3 regions of the Pseudomonas sp. NyZ201 genome follow, and region 3 is predicted to be linked to each of the others. Evidence: predicted binding sites of a transcription regulator. Region 3 holds the regulator's gene; each other region holds the start of a gene.
What was found. The regulator sigma-54, encoded in region 3, starts transcription at its own class of promoters, with help from an activator protein. The targets are predictions, from matches to a motif close to ANTGGCATNNANNTTGCTNT.
Positions count from the first base shown of each region.

Region 1: a site for sigma-54 is predicted at 1,956-1,975, ahead of glnA (type I glutamate--ammonia ligase). Genes of this name have one in related genera too.
Region 2: a site for sigma-54 is predicted at 3,827-3,846, ahead of flgB (flagellar basal body rod protein FlgB). Genes of this name have one in related genera too.

Region 1 is NZ_CP187557.1:5,981,471-5,986,523, reverse strand. Features, by position in the region: gene ACPFMA_RS26900 (cupin domain-containing protein) at 1-308, opposite strand, end outside; gene glnA (type I glutamate--ammonia ligase) at 454-1,860, opposite strand; gene thiI (tRNA uracil 4-sulfurtransferase ThiI) at 2,191-3,645, shown strand; gene typA (translational GTPase TypA) at 3,761-5,053, shown strand, end outside.
Region 2 is NZ_CP187557.1:4,497,759-4,502,811, forward strand. Features, by position in the region: gene ACPFMA_RS19950 (flagellar basal body rod protein FlgF) at 1-254, opposite strand, end outside; gene ACPFMA_RS19955 (hypothetical protein) at 580-762, opposite strand; gene flgE (flagellar hook protein FlgE) at 837-2,159, opposite strand; gene flgD (flagellar hook assembly protein FlgD) at 2,187-2,909, opposite strand; gene flgC (flagellar basal body rod protein FlgC) at 2,925-3,365, opposite strand; gene flgB (flagellar basal body rod protein FlgB) at 3,369-3,779, opposite strand; gene ACPFMA_RS19980 (autotransporter outer membrane beta-barrel domain-containing protein) at 4,123-5,053, shown strand, end outside.
Region 3 is NZ_CP187557.1:5,265,646-5,270,698, reverse strand. Features, by position in the region: gene hpf (ribosome hibernation-promoting factor, HPF/YfiA family) at 1-54, opposite strand, end outside; gene ACPFMA_RS23655 (RNA polymerase factor sigma-54) at 136-1,629, opposite strand; gene lptB (LPS export ABC transporter ATP-binding protein) at 1,807-2,532, opposite strand; gene lptA (lipopolysaccharide transport periplasmic protein LptA) at 2,532-3,059, opposite strand; gene lptC (LPS export ABC transporter periplasmic protein LptC) at 3,046-3,618, opposite strand; gene ACPFMA_RS23635 (KdsC family phosphatase) at 3,627-4,148, opposite strand; gene ACPFMA_RS23630 (KpsF/GutQ family sugar-phosphate isomerase) at 4,148-5,053, opposite strand, start outside.

The sequences.
Region 1 (5,053 bases), 720 kb from region 3:
GCGAGGGCCTCGCCAGCGCGCAGGCGCCTTTCGCGACCGTCACGGGTTTCGACGCGCAATTCGCCCGCCAGCAGGTAGCCAGCATTGGGTGCAGGATGGCTATGCCAGTCCAGGGAGGTGTCGGGAGCGATACGGATCTTCAGCAGGCTGAGTTCGGGGCTGCCTGCGGGGTAGTCGGTATAGGGCGAGCCGTCCCAGGCGGTGGTGGTGCGCAGCAGGAGCTGTGCATCGACGGGCTTGGTGGCGGGAGCACTGGAGCAGGCGCCGATCAGGGCCAGTGAACCGACAAGGAAGAGACGTTTGATCATGGCAGGGTCTCGCTGAGTGGGAGCGGACCAGCATGGTGGAGAGGGAAACGCTGGACTATCAGCTCTGGAGCTGAAGCCTGTAAGAAAAAGGCCTCCCGAAGGAGGCCTTTCACGTACTTACGCCGCTTGCGCGTGCGTCACTGGATTAGCAGCTGTAGTACAGGTCGTATTCCAGCGGGTGTACGAAGGTACGGACCTTGATTTCTTCCTCGGATTTCAGAGCGATGTAGGCATCGATGAAGTCGTCGGAGAACACGCCGCCCTTGGTCAGGAACGCACGGCCTTTGTCCAGTTCTTCCAGGGCCTCTTTCAGGCTGCCGCAGACTTGCGGGATTTCCTTGGCTTCTTCTGGTGGCAGGTCGTACAGGTTCTTGTCCGCTGCGTCGCCTGGGTGGATCTTGTTCTGGATGCCGTCCAGGCCGGCCATCAGCAGGGCAGCGAAGGCCAGGTACGGGTTGGCAGCCGGATCCGGGAAGCGGGCTTCGATACGGCGGGCTTTCGGGCTGCCGACGTAAGGAATGCGGATCGAGGCGGAACGGTTGCGAGCCGAGTAGGCCAGCATGACCGGTGCTTCGAAGCCTGGGACCAGACGCTTGTAGGAGTTGGTCGAAGGGTTGGTGAAGCCGTTCAGCGCCTTGCCGTGCTTGATGATGCCGCCGATGAAGTACAGGGCGGTGTCGGACAGGCCGGCATAGCCTTCGCCGGAGAAGGTGTTCTTGCCTTCTTTCCAGATCGACATGTGCACGTGCATGCCCGAGCCGTTGTCACCGTACAGCGGCTTCGGCATGAAGGTCGCGGTGCGGCCGTAGGCATCGGCAACGTTGTGCACGACGTACTTCAGGGTCTGGACTTCGTCGGCCTTCTTCACCAGGGTGTTGAACTTGACGCCGATTTCGTTCTGGCCGGCAGTCGCCACTTCGTGGTGGTGGACTTCGACGGTCTGGCCCATCTCTTCCAGTGCGTTGCACATGGCGGTACGGATTTCGTGGTCGTGGTCGAACGGTGGAACAGGGAAGTAGCCGCCCTTGACGCCTGGACGGTGGCCCTTGTTGCCGCCTTCGACGTCCTGGTCGGACATCCAGGAGCCCTGCTCGGAGAAGATCTTGAACATCGAGCCGGAGATGTCGGACTTGAACTTCACTTCGTCGAAGATGAAGAACTCAGGCTCCGGACCTGCGAAGGCGGTGTCACCGATGCCGGTGCTCTTCAGGTACTCTTCGGCGCGCTTGGCGATCGCACGTGGGTCGCGATCGTAGCCTTGCATGCTCGAAGGTTCGATGATGTCGCAGACCAGGATCAGGGTCGGCTCTTCGGTGAACGGGTCCAGGACGGCGGTTTCGTCGACCGGCATCAGGATCATGTCGGAGGCTTCGATGCCTTTCCAGCCAGCGATGGAGGAACCGTCGAACATCTTGCCGACTTCGAAGAAGTCGTCTTCCAGCGCGTCACGGGCTGGCATGGTGACGTGGTGCTGGGTGCCGCGGGTGTCAGTGAAGCGCAGATCAATCCATTTAACGTCATGATCTTTGATGAGTTGAACCGACTTCGACATGGTGTCCTCCGGGTGGGGTAGAGCTTGCCTGTGCAGCCCTTGAATTTGGGTGATGCCGGGCCGGAATACTCGACCAAGGCAACCTGCCTCACAAGGGAGCAAATTGCATGCCAGTGCCCGAAAACGGGATTTATGCCCCCTTTTCTCGCGTTTAAGCCGTTTCTGTAGGAAATGTCGATTTTTTCTGCACTCTTTAGATGCGGTAATTTGGGAAAATGAACCAATTTGGTGCGCATTAAGGTGGTCGGACAAAAGTTGGTCAAACCTTGAGCAATTTCCGCTATAATCCGCGCCCCCCTTTTTCGGCTGGCCGCTCGCGCGCTGTTTTCCATGAAACTGATCGTCAAAGTCTTTCCAGAAATCACCATCAAGAGCCGCCCGGTGCGCAAGCGGTTCATCCGTCAGCTCGGCCGCAATATCCGCGCCGTGCTGCGTGAGCTCGACCCCGAGGTCAAGGTCGATGGTGTCTGGGACAACCTCGAAGTGGTTACCCGCGTCGAGGACGAGAAAGTGCTGCGCGAGATCACCGAGCGCCTGACCTGCATGCCGGGCATCGCGCATTTCCTCCAGGTGGACGAATACCCGCTGGGCGACTTCGACGATATCGTCGCCAAGTGCAAGACCCACTTCGGCCACCTGCTGGCCGGCAAGCGCTTCGCCGTGCGCTGCAAGCGCGGCGGCCACCACGATTTCACCTCGATGGACGTCGATCGCTACGTGGGCAGCCAGTTGCGCCAGCAGTGCGGTGCTGCCGGTATCGACCTGCGCAATCCCGAAGTGGAAGTGCGCATCGAGATCCGCGACAAACGCCTCTACGTGATCCACAACCAGCACAAGGGTATCGGCGGCTACCCGCTGGGCGCGCTGGAGCAGACCCTGGTACTGATGTCCGGCGGGTTCGACTCTACCGTCGCGGCCTTCCAGATGATGCGCCGCGGCCTGATGACGCACTTCTGCTTCTTCAACCTGGGTGGCCGTGCCCACGAGCTGGGGGTGATGGAAGTCGCCCACTACCTGTGGAAGAAATACGGCAGCAGCCAGCGCGTGCTGTTCGTCAGCGTGCCGTTCGAGGAAGTGGTCGGCGAGATCCTCGGCAAGGTCGACAACAGCTATATGGGCGTGACCCTCAAGCGCATGATGCTGCGCGCTGCCGCCCGCGTTGCCGACCGCCTGGAGATCGATGCGCTGGTGACCGGCGAGGCGATTTCCCAGGTGTCCAGCCAGACCCTGCCGAACCTCGCGGTGATCGACTCGGCCACCGACAAGCTGGTGCTGCGTCCGCTGCTGGCCAGTCACAAGCAGGACATCATCGACCAGGCCTACCAGATCGGTACCGCCGAGTTCGCCAAGCATATGCCGGAATATTGCGGTGTCATCTCGGTGAACCCGACCACCTGCGCCAAGCGCCATCGCGTCGATCACGAAGAGAAGCAGTTCGACATGCAGGTGCTGGAGCGCGCCCTGGAGCGTGCCCGCTACATCTCCATCGACAACGTGATCGATGAACTGGGCCAGGACGTGCAGGTCGAAGAGCTTGCCGAAGCCTTGCCGGGCCAGATCGTCATCGATATCCGCCACCCCGATGCCCAGGAAGACGAGCCCCTGCAGCTCGACGGCATCGAAGTCCAGGCCGTGCCGTTCTATGCCCTGAACAGCCGCTTCAAGCACCTGGATGGCAACCGCCAATATTTGCTCTATTGCGATAAAGGTGTCATGAGCCGGCTGCATGCTCATCACCTGCTCAGTGAGGGACACGCCAATGTGCGCGTTTATCGCCCCGCCTAGGAAGCACGATGGCGACCGTTCCCGCCATCGTCCTCCCGACCGGATTTCCTGCTCCGTTTACTGAAACCCGCTGCCCTGGCGGCGGCACCGAATACCTGAGATCGAGATACACACAGTGATTGAGAATCTGCGCAACATCGCCATCATCGCCCACGTTGACCATGGTAAAACCACCCTGGTCGACAAACTCCTGCGCCAATCCGGCACCCTGGAGCGTAACGAGCTCAACGACGAGCGCGTCATGGACTCCAACGACCAGGAAAAAGAGCGCGGTATTACCATTCTGGCGAAGAACACCGCCATCAACTGGAATGGCTACCACATCAACATCGTCGACACCCCCGGCCACGCCGACTTCGGTGGTGAAGTAGAGCGCGTCATGTCGATGGTCGACTCCGTGCTGCTGCTGGTCGACGCCCAGGACGGCCCTATGCCGCAAACCCGCTTCGTGACCAAGAAGGCGTTCGAAGCCGGTCTGAAGCCGATCGTCGTGATCAACAAGGTCGACCGTCCGGGCGCGCGTCCTGACTGGGTCCTGGACCAGATCTTCGACCTGTTCGACAACCTCGGTGCCACCGACGAACAGCTGGACTTCAAGGTCGTCTACGCCTCGGCCCTGAACGGCATCGCCGGTCTGGACCACACCGAAATGGCCGAAGACATGACCCCGCTGTACCAGTCGATCGTCGACAACGTACCAGCGCCTGCCGTTGACCGTGACGGTCCGTTCCAGATGCAGATCTCCGCTCTGGACTACAACAGCTTCCTCGGTGTTATCGGCGTTGGCCGTATCGCCCGTGGCCGCGTCAAGCCGAACACCCCGGTCGTCGCCATCGACACCGACGGCAAGCGCCGCAACGGTCGTATCCTGAAGCTGATGGGCCACCACGGCCTGCACCGCGTTGACGTCGAAGAAGCCCAGGCTGGCGACATCGTCTGCATCAGCGGTTTCGACGAGCTGTTCATCTCCGACACCCTGTGCTCCCCGGACGCAGTCGAAGCGATGAAGCCGCTGACCGTCGACGAGCCGACCGTTTCCATGACCTTCCAGGTGAACGACTCGCCGTTCTGCGGCAAGGAAGGCAAGTTCGTGACCTCCCGCAACATCAAGGAGCGTCTGGACAAGGAGCTGCTGTACAACGTTGCACTGCGCGTTGAAGAAGGCGACTCCGCTGATAAGTTCAAGGTTTCCGGCCGTGGTGAACTGCACCTGTCGGTCCTGATCGAAACCATGCGTCGTGAAGGCTTCGAGATGGCTGTAGGCCGTCCCGAGGTAATCATCCGCGAAGTCAACGGCGTCAAGCACGAGCCGTTCGAGAACGTCACCATCGACATCCCTGAAGAATCCCAGGGCAAGGTCATGGAAGAAATGGGCCTGCGCAAGGGCGACCTGACCAACATGGCGCCG
Region 2 (5,053 bases), 770 kb from region 3:
TCGCCGCCGATGGCGATATCCAGGTCACGGCCGGTTTCCTGCAGTGCACCGGGGCTGAAATCGGTGGCTGGGCGCTCGGTCATGGCATAGGCCCGCGCCGGAAAGCTGTCACCGAATACCGGCATCGAACGGGCCTGCTCCAGGTCACGCTGGAAACCGCTGGTGGAAATGTTCGCCAGGTTGTTGGCATGGGCCTTCTGCGCCAGCGCGTTCTGGCTGGCGCCGGTCATGGCCACGTAAAGCATCTTGTCCACAGTCTTCCTCCGCTGGGCTGGCGAACACTTGCCGTTCACCGCTGCTGTCGAGCGATGAAAGCAATTTTCGAACCAGATTTTGCCAAGGCGGGAAAAGCCCTGTGTTTTCGGGGTTTTGCTGGTTTTGCGGAGGGTTGTTGCGGAGGGGGAAGACAAATTATCGGCGGTGGGTTTGCCGGAGGGCGGCAAGATCCCGCCTCAAGGGAAAAGCAAAAGCACCGCGGACCCTGTGGGAGCGGGTTCACCCGCGATTGCTATGGTGAGTCCACTACCGTAATCGCGGGTGAACCCGCTCCCACAGGGTCCGCGGCATCCTTCTATTCCATCAAGGCCGGCACCCGGCATTATTGAACGGCCCGGCAAAACGCTTCCAGCCCTCACCCGGCGCCTGCTGGGCGCAGACCAAGCGCCCGTCGGCCTGGCTTTCCCAGCGGTACCACGGGGCCATCGCCGCCACCGCCTGGCTTGCCAGCACGAACAACACTCCAGCCAGCACAAAACGCTTCATTTCCACCTCGCTGAAACGACAAACCCCCGCCCGGATCGGGAAGGGGCTCGCGTGATCACACTACCCAGCCAACATCAGGTCATCTGGATGATGGTCTGCATGATGGAGCTCTGGGTGGAGATGGTCTTGGCGTTGGCCTGGTAGTTGGACTGCGCCTTGACCAGCTCGACCAGTTCCTGGGTCAGGTTGACGTTCGATTCTTCCAGGGAGTTGGAAGAGATCGAGCCGAGCGTACCGGTCTTCGGCGTGTCGATGCCCGGGATGCCCGAGGCGTAGGTTTCCTTCCAGCGGGTGCCGCCCTGCTGCTCCAGGCCCTGCTCGTTGGCGAAGCTGGCGATGGCCAGCTGGCCGATGGCACGGGACTGCTGGTTGCTGAAGCTGGCGAACATGACGCCGGTGGAGTCGATGCTCAGGCTCGACAGGATGCCGGTGGCATAACCGTCCTGGGACTGGGACAGGCGCGCCGTCTCGGTGTTGTACGAGGTGGTCGAGTTCATGTCCAGGCGGATGCCGTCCGGGTTCGCGGCCGAACCATTGGGCGACCAGGTACCGGTGGTGGAGTTGTACGCCGACGGAATCCAGCCCTTGACCGTGAACACGTTGTTGACCACGGCGAAGCTGTCGTCCGGCGCGACCGAGCCGGTCATGCTGTTGACGCTGCCGTCGGACTTGAAGGTCATGGTGCCGGTCAGCGGCGTGGTGCTGGCCGGGTTCTGCGGATTGCGGCCGTCGATCAGGGTGTACATGGTCCAGGTGTTCTGATCGGTCTTGCGATAGTACTGCTCCATGGTGTGCTTGTTACCCTGGCTATCGTAGATCTCGGTCGAGAACTTCTTGCTGTAGGTGGTTTCGTCGGTCGGCACGAAGGCCGGGCCGGTCGGCGCCAGCGGAATGCTGTCGGCCGAGGAATTCAGGTTGATGCCCTGGTCGATCAGGCTGGTGGCCTTGGGCGCCAGCGCCGAGGTGTCGATCTTCAGGTCGGTCAGGCCGGACTTGATGATCGTGCCGTTCTCGTCGGCGGCATAACCCTGCAGGCGCAGGCCATCGGAGGTGACGACGTAGTTGTCCTTGTTGGTCTGGAAGGCACCGGCACGGGTGTAGCTGAGCGAGCCGTTGTCGCTGAGGATGAAGTAGCCCTGGCCCTGGATGGCCATGTCCAGCACGTTGCCGGTGTTGTTCACGTCACCCTGGCCGAACTGCTGGGACACCGCCGCCAGGCGCACGCCGTTGCCGACGGTCTTGCTGCCGACGCCGAGCTTGCTTGCCGAGTACACGTCCTCGAACTCCGCGCGCGAGGATTTGAAGCCGGTGGTGGCAACGTTGGCGATGTTGTTGCCGGTAACGTCCAGCTGCTTGCTGGCTGCATAGAGACCGCTAAGGCCGATATTGAAGGACATCTTTCACTCCTGTGCCGTTAGCCGGCTCTATATACCGATGGTTTGCACTTTGGACAGCGCGACGCTGCCCTGACCGGCGAGGTTGAGCATCATCTCGCCCCCTGTCTGGCTGATGGTGACGCTGCTGACGGTGGCCGGGAGCAGGGTGTACATCTCCATGGCCTTGCCGTCGACGGTGGTGGTCGCCTTGAACGAGTAGGTATCCGGCGAAACCACTTCACCCTTGTCGTTCTTGCCGTCCCAGACGAACGAGGCGTTGCCGGCCTTCTGTTCGCCCAGTTGCAGGGTGCGCACGGCGTTGCCGTCCTTGTCGGTGATGGTGACGGTGACGCTGCTGACCGACTGCGGCACCACTACCGAACCGTTGAGGCTCTTGGTGGTATCGACCACCGCCTTGTCGGTCTGGGCGATCACCGAGCGACCGACCAGGGACGAGGCCTGCAGGGCCTGGGACGATTTGTAGTTGCCGGAAATCGCATTGACCGACTCGTTCAGCGAGGTAATGCCCTCGAGGCTGCTGAACTGGGCGAGCTGGGCCACGAATTCGCTGTTGTCCTGCGGATCCAGGGGGTTCTGGTGCTGCATCTGGGTGACCAGGAGCTGCAGGAACGCATCCTTGCCCAGGGTCTGGCCGCCGGTGGAGCTGTTGGTGGCGGAGGCGACGCCGGTCTGCGAGGTACTCTTGGTCCCCGAGGCCTTGATGACGTCGTTGAGGTTCACCCCTGCTGTCGTATCGTTGACGCTAGCCACTGGCGTAATCCCTTATCACTGACCCAGGGTCAGTACTTTCTGCATCATGGTCTTGGCCGTGTTCATCAACTCGGCGTTGGTCTGGAATGAACGGCTGGCCGAGATCATGTCGGCCATTTCCTCGACCACGTTGACGTTCGGGTAGTAGACGTAGCCGTCCTTGTTCGCCGCCGGATGGTTCGGCTCGTAGCGCGCTTCGAGGTTGCTCTGGTCTTCGACCACACCGAGCACCTGCACGCCCTGCCCTGCTGCGTCCTGGTCCTGGAACAGCGACTGGTTGCCGTTCTGCGCCTGCTGGAAGGTAGTGGCGAACACCGGGTGGCGCGCGCGGTAGGTCTGATCGATGCTCGACGAGACGGTCTCGGCGTTGGCGATGTTCGAAGCGACGGTGTTCAGACGGGTGGTCTGGGCGCTCATGCCGCTACCGGCGATGTTGAAAACACTGGCGAGGGACATGACTTACTCTCCGCGCAGGGCCGAAACCAGCCCTTTGAATTTACTGTTGAGCAGCGTGAAGCTGGCCTGGAAACCCACGGCGTTTTCCGCGTAGCTCGATTGCTCGAGCTGGGCATCGACGGTGTTCTGGTCGATCGAAGGCTGCATCGGCGTGCGGTACTGAAGCGACTCGTCGCTGAGGGTCACGCCCTCGGCCTCGATATGCCGGGCGTTGGTCCGGTCCAGGGCGAAATGGCCGCCGTTCTGGGTCTTCTCGGCTTCGGCGGCGAGCACCTTGGAGAAGTCCATGTCGCGCGCCTTGAAGTTCGGCGTATCGGCGTTGGCGATGTTGTTGGCCAGAACCTCGGCGCGCTGGGCGCGGAAGCTCAGGGCCTTTTCGTGGATACCGAGCGCTTTGTCGAAGCTGATGCTCATGTCGGGGAAACCTTCGAAGGTTGACCGGATGGTTCGTTGGCGATGAGAGAGCAAGTCCCATGCCAACAGGCGAAACCCCAATGAAACCGGGGTCTTTGCGGTTTTGCCGGAGGCGGCAATGCCAGAAAAGCGGCAACCGGCTTCCGCTGCCTGCCGCTGGCGGCAGAAAAAAGCGGCAATCGGCCACGGGAATCCGGCGCCAAAATGATGTCATTTTGACCTCAGGTCCTTTAACATGCCGCCGCCCATTGCATGGCAGTTAGCCATCAATCCGATCTGCCAGTCGCCGTGCAAGGAGCGCACCGAGATTTCAAACACGTTTAAGGACTGAACCGTGGCTTCGATGCTTTTCCGCAAGACCCTGCTCGCCCTGGCGGTGGCCACCACTGCCCTGCCGGCCCACGCCCAGACCGTGCAACTGACCAATAGCGGTTTCAAGAGCGAAAACCAGACCTATGCCGATTCCCTGGAAATTACCGGGAGCTACAGCGGCACCGCCGGCGAAAACGACCCGATCGAATTCAATGGCAGCCATCTGCAACAGGACCTGATCCTCAACGCCACCATCAACAGCACCGGCGACTTCGCCGGCGGCGTGGACATGGACGCCTACGAAACCCCGACGGCCTGGATCAACAACCGTATCGACGGCAACCTGATCCACAAGGGCAGCATCAGCGCGGTCGGCGGCGGCGCCAATGCCTTGCGCATCGACCCGGCGGTCATCGGCGGCAGCGTCATCAACGAAGGCTTGCTGTCAGCCAAGGGCGAACCGCTGCAAGACGGCGACGCGGTCGATATTGCCACCGGTATCGATGTCAGCGGCTCCACCTACATCGTGGGTGACCTGGTCAATGCTGCCAGCGGCAGGATCATCGTCAGCGGCGAGGACGCCACTGGCATCTACCTCACCGGCGGACGGATCTTCGGCAAGGTCATCAACCAGGGCCGGATCGAAGCCACCGGAGAAGATGCTGTCGGCCTGGAAATCGCCGGCGGTTTCAATGGCCCGCTCTATGACCGTACCGACCTGGGCGGCATCGAAAACCACGGCATTATCATTGCCAACGGCGAGGACGCTACCGGCATCCGCATCGAAGCGGCCAGTTTCACCAGCGATGGCCCTCACATCGTCAATACCGGCACCATCCAGGCCCAGGATTCGGCCATTTATGTCAATGCCTATGACATCGACAGCGAAGCTCGCCAATACTCGCCGCTGCGCATCGTCAACAGCGGCAAACTGATTGCCGGCGAGGAGGCGGTGGACGCCA
Region 3 (5,053 bases):
GTCACGAAGCGGTGGAGTAACTTCTACATGTTGTCCACTGATGTTGACTTGCATACTGCTTCTCCTTTATTGCCGTGCATAAAGAGGCAGGTGTTGCGCCTGCCACTGAATTGCGATGGCACATCTCAGGGAATGTCACATCAATCGCTTGCGTTCGCTCGATGGCGCAATGCCAAGGGATTCGCGGTACTTGGCGACGGTGCGACGGGCTACCTGGATGCCTTGTGCCTCCAGTAAACCAGCGATCTTGCTGTCACTCAATGGCTTTTTCTGATTTTCCGCAGCAACCAGTTTCTTGATGATCGCGCGGATGGCGGTGGAGGAGCATTCACCCCCTTCGGAGGTACTGACGTGGCTGGAGAAGAAGTACTTCAGCTCGTAGATGCCGCGAGGGGTGTGCATGTATTTCTGCGTGGTGACGCGGGAAATGGTCGACTCGTGCATGCCCACCGCCTCGGCGATGTCATGCAGCACCAGCGGCTTCATGGCCTCGTCGCCATGGTCGAGGAAGCCGCGCTGATGCTCGACGATCTGGGTCGCTACCTTCATCAGGGTCTCGTTGCGGCTCTGCAGGCTCTTGATGAACCAGCGCGCCTCCTGCAACTGGTTGCGCATGAAGGTGTTGTCGGCGCTGGTGTCTGCGCGGCGGACGAAGCCGGCATATTGCGGGTTGACCCGCAGGCGCGGCACCGCTTCCTGGTTCAGTTCGACCAGCCAGCGTTCGTTGTCCTTGCGCACGATGACATCGGGCACCACGTATTCCGGCTCGCTGGACTCGATCTGCGAGCCGGGGCGCGGATTCAGGCTCTGCACCAGCTCGATGACCTGGCGCAGCTCGTCTTCCTTGAGCTTCATGCGGCGCATGAGCTGGCTGTAGTCGCGGCTGCCGAGCAGGTCAATGTAGTCGCTGACCAGGCGCTGGGCTTCGTTCATCCACGGCGTGCTGGCGGGCAGCTGGCGCAGTTGCAGCAACAGGCACTCGCCCAGGTTGCGCGCACCGATGCCCGCAGGCTCGAACTGCTGGATGCGGTGCAGGACGGCTTCGACTTCGTCCAGCTCGATATCCAGCTCAGGGTCGAAGGAGTCGCAGATTTCCTCCAGGGTCTCGTCGAGGTAGCCCTGGTTGTTGATGCAGTCGATCAGGGTGACGGCGATCAGGCGGTCGGTGTCCGACATCGGTGCCAGGTTGAGCTGCCAGAGCAGGTGGCTTTGCAGGCTTTCGCCGGCCGAGGTGCGGGTAGTGAAGTCCCACTCGTCGTCATCGTTGCTGGGCAGGCTGCTGGCACTGGTCTGGTAGATGTCTTCCCAGGCGGTATCGACAGGCAGTTCGTTGGGGATGCGCTCGTTCCATTCGCCTTCTTCGAGGTTCTCCGCAGTGGATGCGGACTGTTCGAAGCTGCTCTCCTGAGACTCCGCGACGGGCTTGCTCTCGGCGTTGTCGGCCATGGGGTCGCTGTTGTCGAAGTCGTCGCCGTCTTCCTGGCGTTCGAGCATCGGATTGGACTCCAGGGCTTCCTGGATTTCCTGCTGCAGGTCCAGCGTTGAGAGCTGGAGCAGACGGATGGCCTGTTGCAACTGCGGGGTCATCGTCAGTTGCTGGCCCATTCTTAGGACGAGCGATGGTTTCATGGCTGGGGCTTTACACCTTATTCGCCGGCGCGCATGCGCCATCTACGACACGGGCGCTGGGCGCCAATTTTAAGCAAGTTATATGCCTGAAATTGTAGCGTTTGCCTAGAGCGCTGTAACAATTAAGCCTGGAATAATGGCTCAATGCCAGCGCTCGGGTCACTCCGATATGTCGACCTACAGCCGGAACTCGTGGCCGAGGTACACCTCTTTCACCAACTGGTTGGCGAGGATGGTCTGCGCGTCGCCCTCGGCGATCAGCTGGCCGTCGTTGACGATGTACGCGGTTTCGCAGATGTCCAGGGTCTCGCGGACGTTGTGGTCGGTGATCAGTACACCGATACCCTTGGCCTTGAGGTGATGGATGATCTGCTTGATGTCGCCGACCGAAATCGGGTCCACCCCGGCGAAGGGTTCGTCGAGCAGGATGAACTTCGGTGCGGTGGCCAGGGCGCGGGCGATTTCCACCCGGCGGCGTTCACCGCCGGACAGGCTCATGCCGAGGTTGTCGCGAATATGGCTGATGTGGAATTCCTGCAGCAGGCTTTCCAGCTCCTTGCGCCGGCCGTCGCTATCGAGGTCCTTGCGGGTTTCCAGGATCGCCATGATGTTGTTGGCCACCGACAGCTTGCGGAAGATCGAGGCTTCCTGGGGCAGGTAGCCGATGCCGGCGCGGGCGCGACCGTGCATGGGCTGGTGGCTGACGTCCAGGTCGTCGATCAGCACGCGGCCCTGGTCGGCCTGGACCAGGCCGACGATCATGTAGAAGCAGGTGGTCTTGCCGGCGCCGTTCGGGCCGAGCAGGCCGACGATCTGCCCGCTGTCGATCGACAGGCTGACATCGCGCACGACTTGCCGGCTCTTGTAGCTCTTGGCCAGGTGCTGGGCTTTGAGGGTCGCCATTACTCGCCCTTCTTCTTCGGCTGGATCACCATGTCGATGCGATTGCGCGGGGTCTTGATGTCCTTGCCGCCGCGACCGGCCGTGGCGACCTGGGTCTTGGAGTTGTAGACGATCTTCTCGCCCTCGGTGGTGTTGCCGGCGTTGATCACCTTGGCCTGGTCGGTAAGGACGATCAGGTCCTTGCCCGCCTGGTACTGGATCTGCTTGGCGTAACCCTGCATCTTGTCCGGCTTGGAGGCGTCCTGCTGCTGCTCGAAGTAGGCCAGGTTGCCCACCGAGGTCGCGGTGTCGATATCGCCGGCCTGGTTCAGGGTGACGGTGACCGTATGGCCTTTGATCATCATCGAGCCCTGGGTGATGATGACGTCGCCGGTGTAGGTCGCGACCTTGTTCTTGTCATCCATCTGGGCGCTGTCGGCCTGGATGCGGACGGGCTGTTCGCGATCATTCGGCAGGGCCCAGGCGCTCGCGCTTCCCAGTGCCGCGCTCAGGCTGAGCAAATAGGGGAGGGTTTTAACGAGCCTCATACTGTCCTCTTACGTTGGACAGCAGGTCCATCCTGCCGTCTTTCAAATACGCTTTCATTCCCTTGCCCGTAGTCACGCCACCGGCGCCGTCGATTCTAACGTCTTGCTCGGTTTGCGCATATTGCTTCTGCGGGAATACCGTCATGCGGCTGGAAGTGATGATGGTGGTGCGATCCTTCTCGTCGGTGCGGGCTACCCGTACCGAATCGATCAGTTCCACCTCGGTTCCGTCGGGGTTGACCTCGCCGCGCTCGCTCTGCACGTGCCAGGGGAAGGTGGTTCCGCGGTACATCTGCAGGTCGGGCTTGGTCAGCAGGGTGACTTCGCTGGCCTTGAGGTGCTCGACCTTGTCCGCGGTCATTTCGTATTGCAGCTTGCCATCAGGCAGGAACTGCACACTGTGGGCATTGATCGCATAGTAGTCGATGGCGCTTTCGTCGACCTGGGCCGCTGGCTGGTCAAGGAAGCGCTCGGGCACGATGTTCCAGTAGCCGATCGCCCCGAACACCAGGGCAATCACGCCGAACAGCGCGATGTTGCGAATCTTCTTGCTGAACATGGCGTGCTCTACAGGTAGTGGGCGTTTGCCGCTTCAAGGTTGCCCTGGGCTTGCAGGATCAGCTCGCAGAATTCGCGGGCTGCACCTTCACCGCCGCGGGCCTGGGTCACGCCGTGGGCGTGCTGGCGGACGAACGCTGCCGCGTTGGCCACCGCCATGCCGAGGCCGACCCGGCGAATCACCGGCAGGTCTGGCAGGTCGTCGCCCAGGTAGGCGACCTCTTCATAGCTTAGGCCGAGCTGGGCGAGAAGCTCGTCCAGCACCACCAGCTTGTCCTCGCGGCCCTGGTACAGGTGCGGGATGCCGAGGTTCTTCGCCCGGCGCTCGACCACGGGCGTCTTGCGACCGCTGATGATCGCGGTGGTCACGCCCGAGTTCATCAGCATCTTGATGCCTTGCCCGTCGAGGGTGTTGAAAGTCTTGAACTCGCTGCCGTCCTCGAGGAAGTACAGGCGGCCGTCGGTGAGCACGCCATCCACATCGAAAACCGCCAGCTTGATGGCTTTGCCGCGTTGCAACAGGGTATTCATCACATCACTCCGGCGCGCAGCAGGTCGTGCATGTTCAATGCCCCGACCGGACGGTCGGTCTTGTCGACGACGACCAGCGCGCTGATCTTGTGGTCTTCCATGATCTTCAGGGCCTCGGCGGCGAGCATTTCGGCGCGGGCGGTCTTGCCGTGGGCGGTCATGACCTCTTCGATCAGGGTCTTGTGCACATCGATGTTGCGGTCGAGGCTGCGGCGCAGGTCGCCGTCGGTGAAGATCCCGGCCAGGCTGCCGTCGGCCTCGACCACCACGGTCATGCCCAGGCCCTTGCGCGACATTTCCAGCAGGGCGTCCTTGAGCAGGGTGCCGCGGTTGACCTGTGGCAGCTCGTCGCCCGCATGCATCACGTTCTCGACCTTGAGCAGCAATCGGCGACCCAAAGCGCCACCGGGGTGGGAGAAGGCGAAGTCTTCGGCGGTGAAGCCGCGTGCCTCGAGCAGGGCGATGGCCAGGGCGTCGCCCAGCACCAGCGCGGCAGTGGTCGAGGAGGTCGGTGCCAGGTTCAGCGGGCAGGCTTCCTGGGCGACCCTGGCATCGAGGTTGACCTCGGCGGCCTTGGCCAGAGGCGATTCGGGGTTGCCGGTCAGGCTGACGAGCTTGATGCCGAGGCGCTTGATCAACGGCAGCAGGGTGACGATTTCGGCGGTGGAGCCGGAGTTGGACAGTGCCAGGATGATGTCGTCCCGGGTGATCATGCCCATGTCACCGTGGCTGGCCTCGGCAGGATGGACGAAGAACGCCGGGGTCCCGGTGCTGGCGAGCGTTGCGGCAATCTTGTTGCCGATATGCCCGGATTTGCCCATGCCCACCACGACAACGCGGCCCTTGCTGCCCAGGATCAGTTCGCACGCCTTGACGAAATCGGCGTCGATATGGGCGAGCAAACC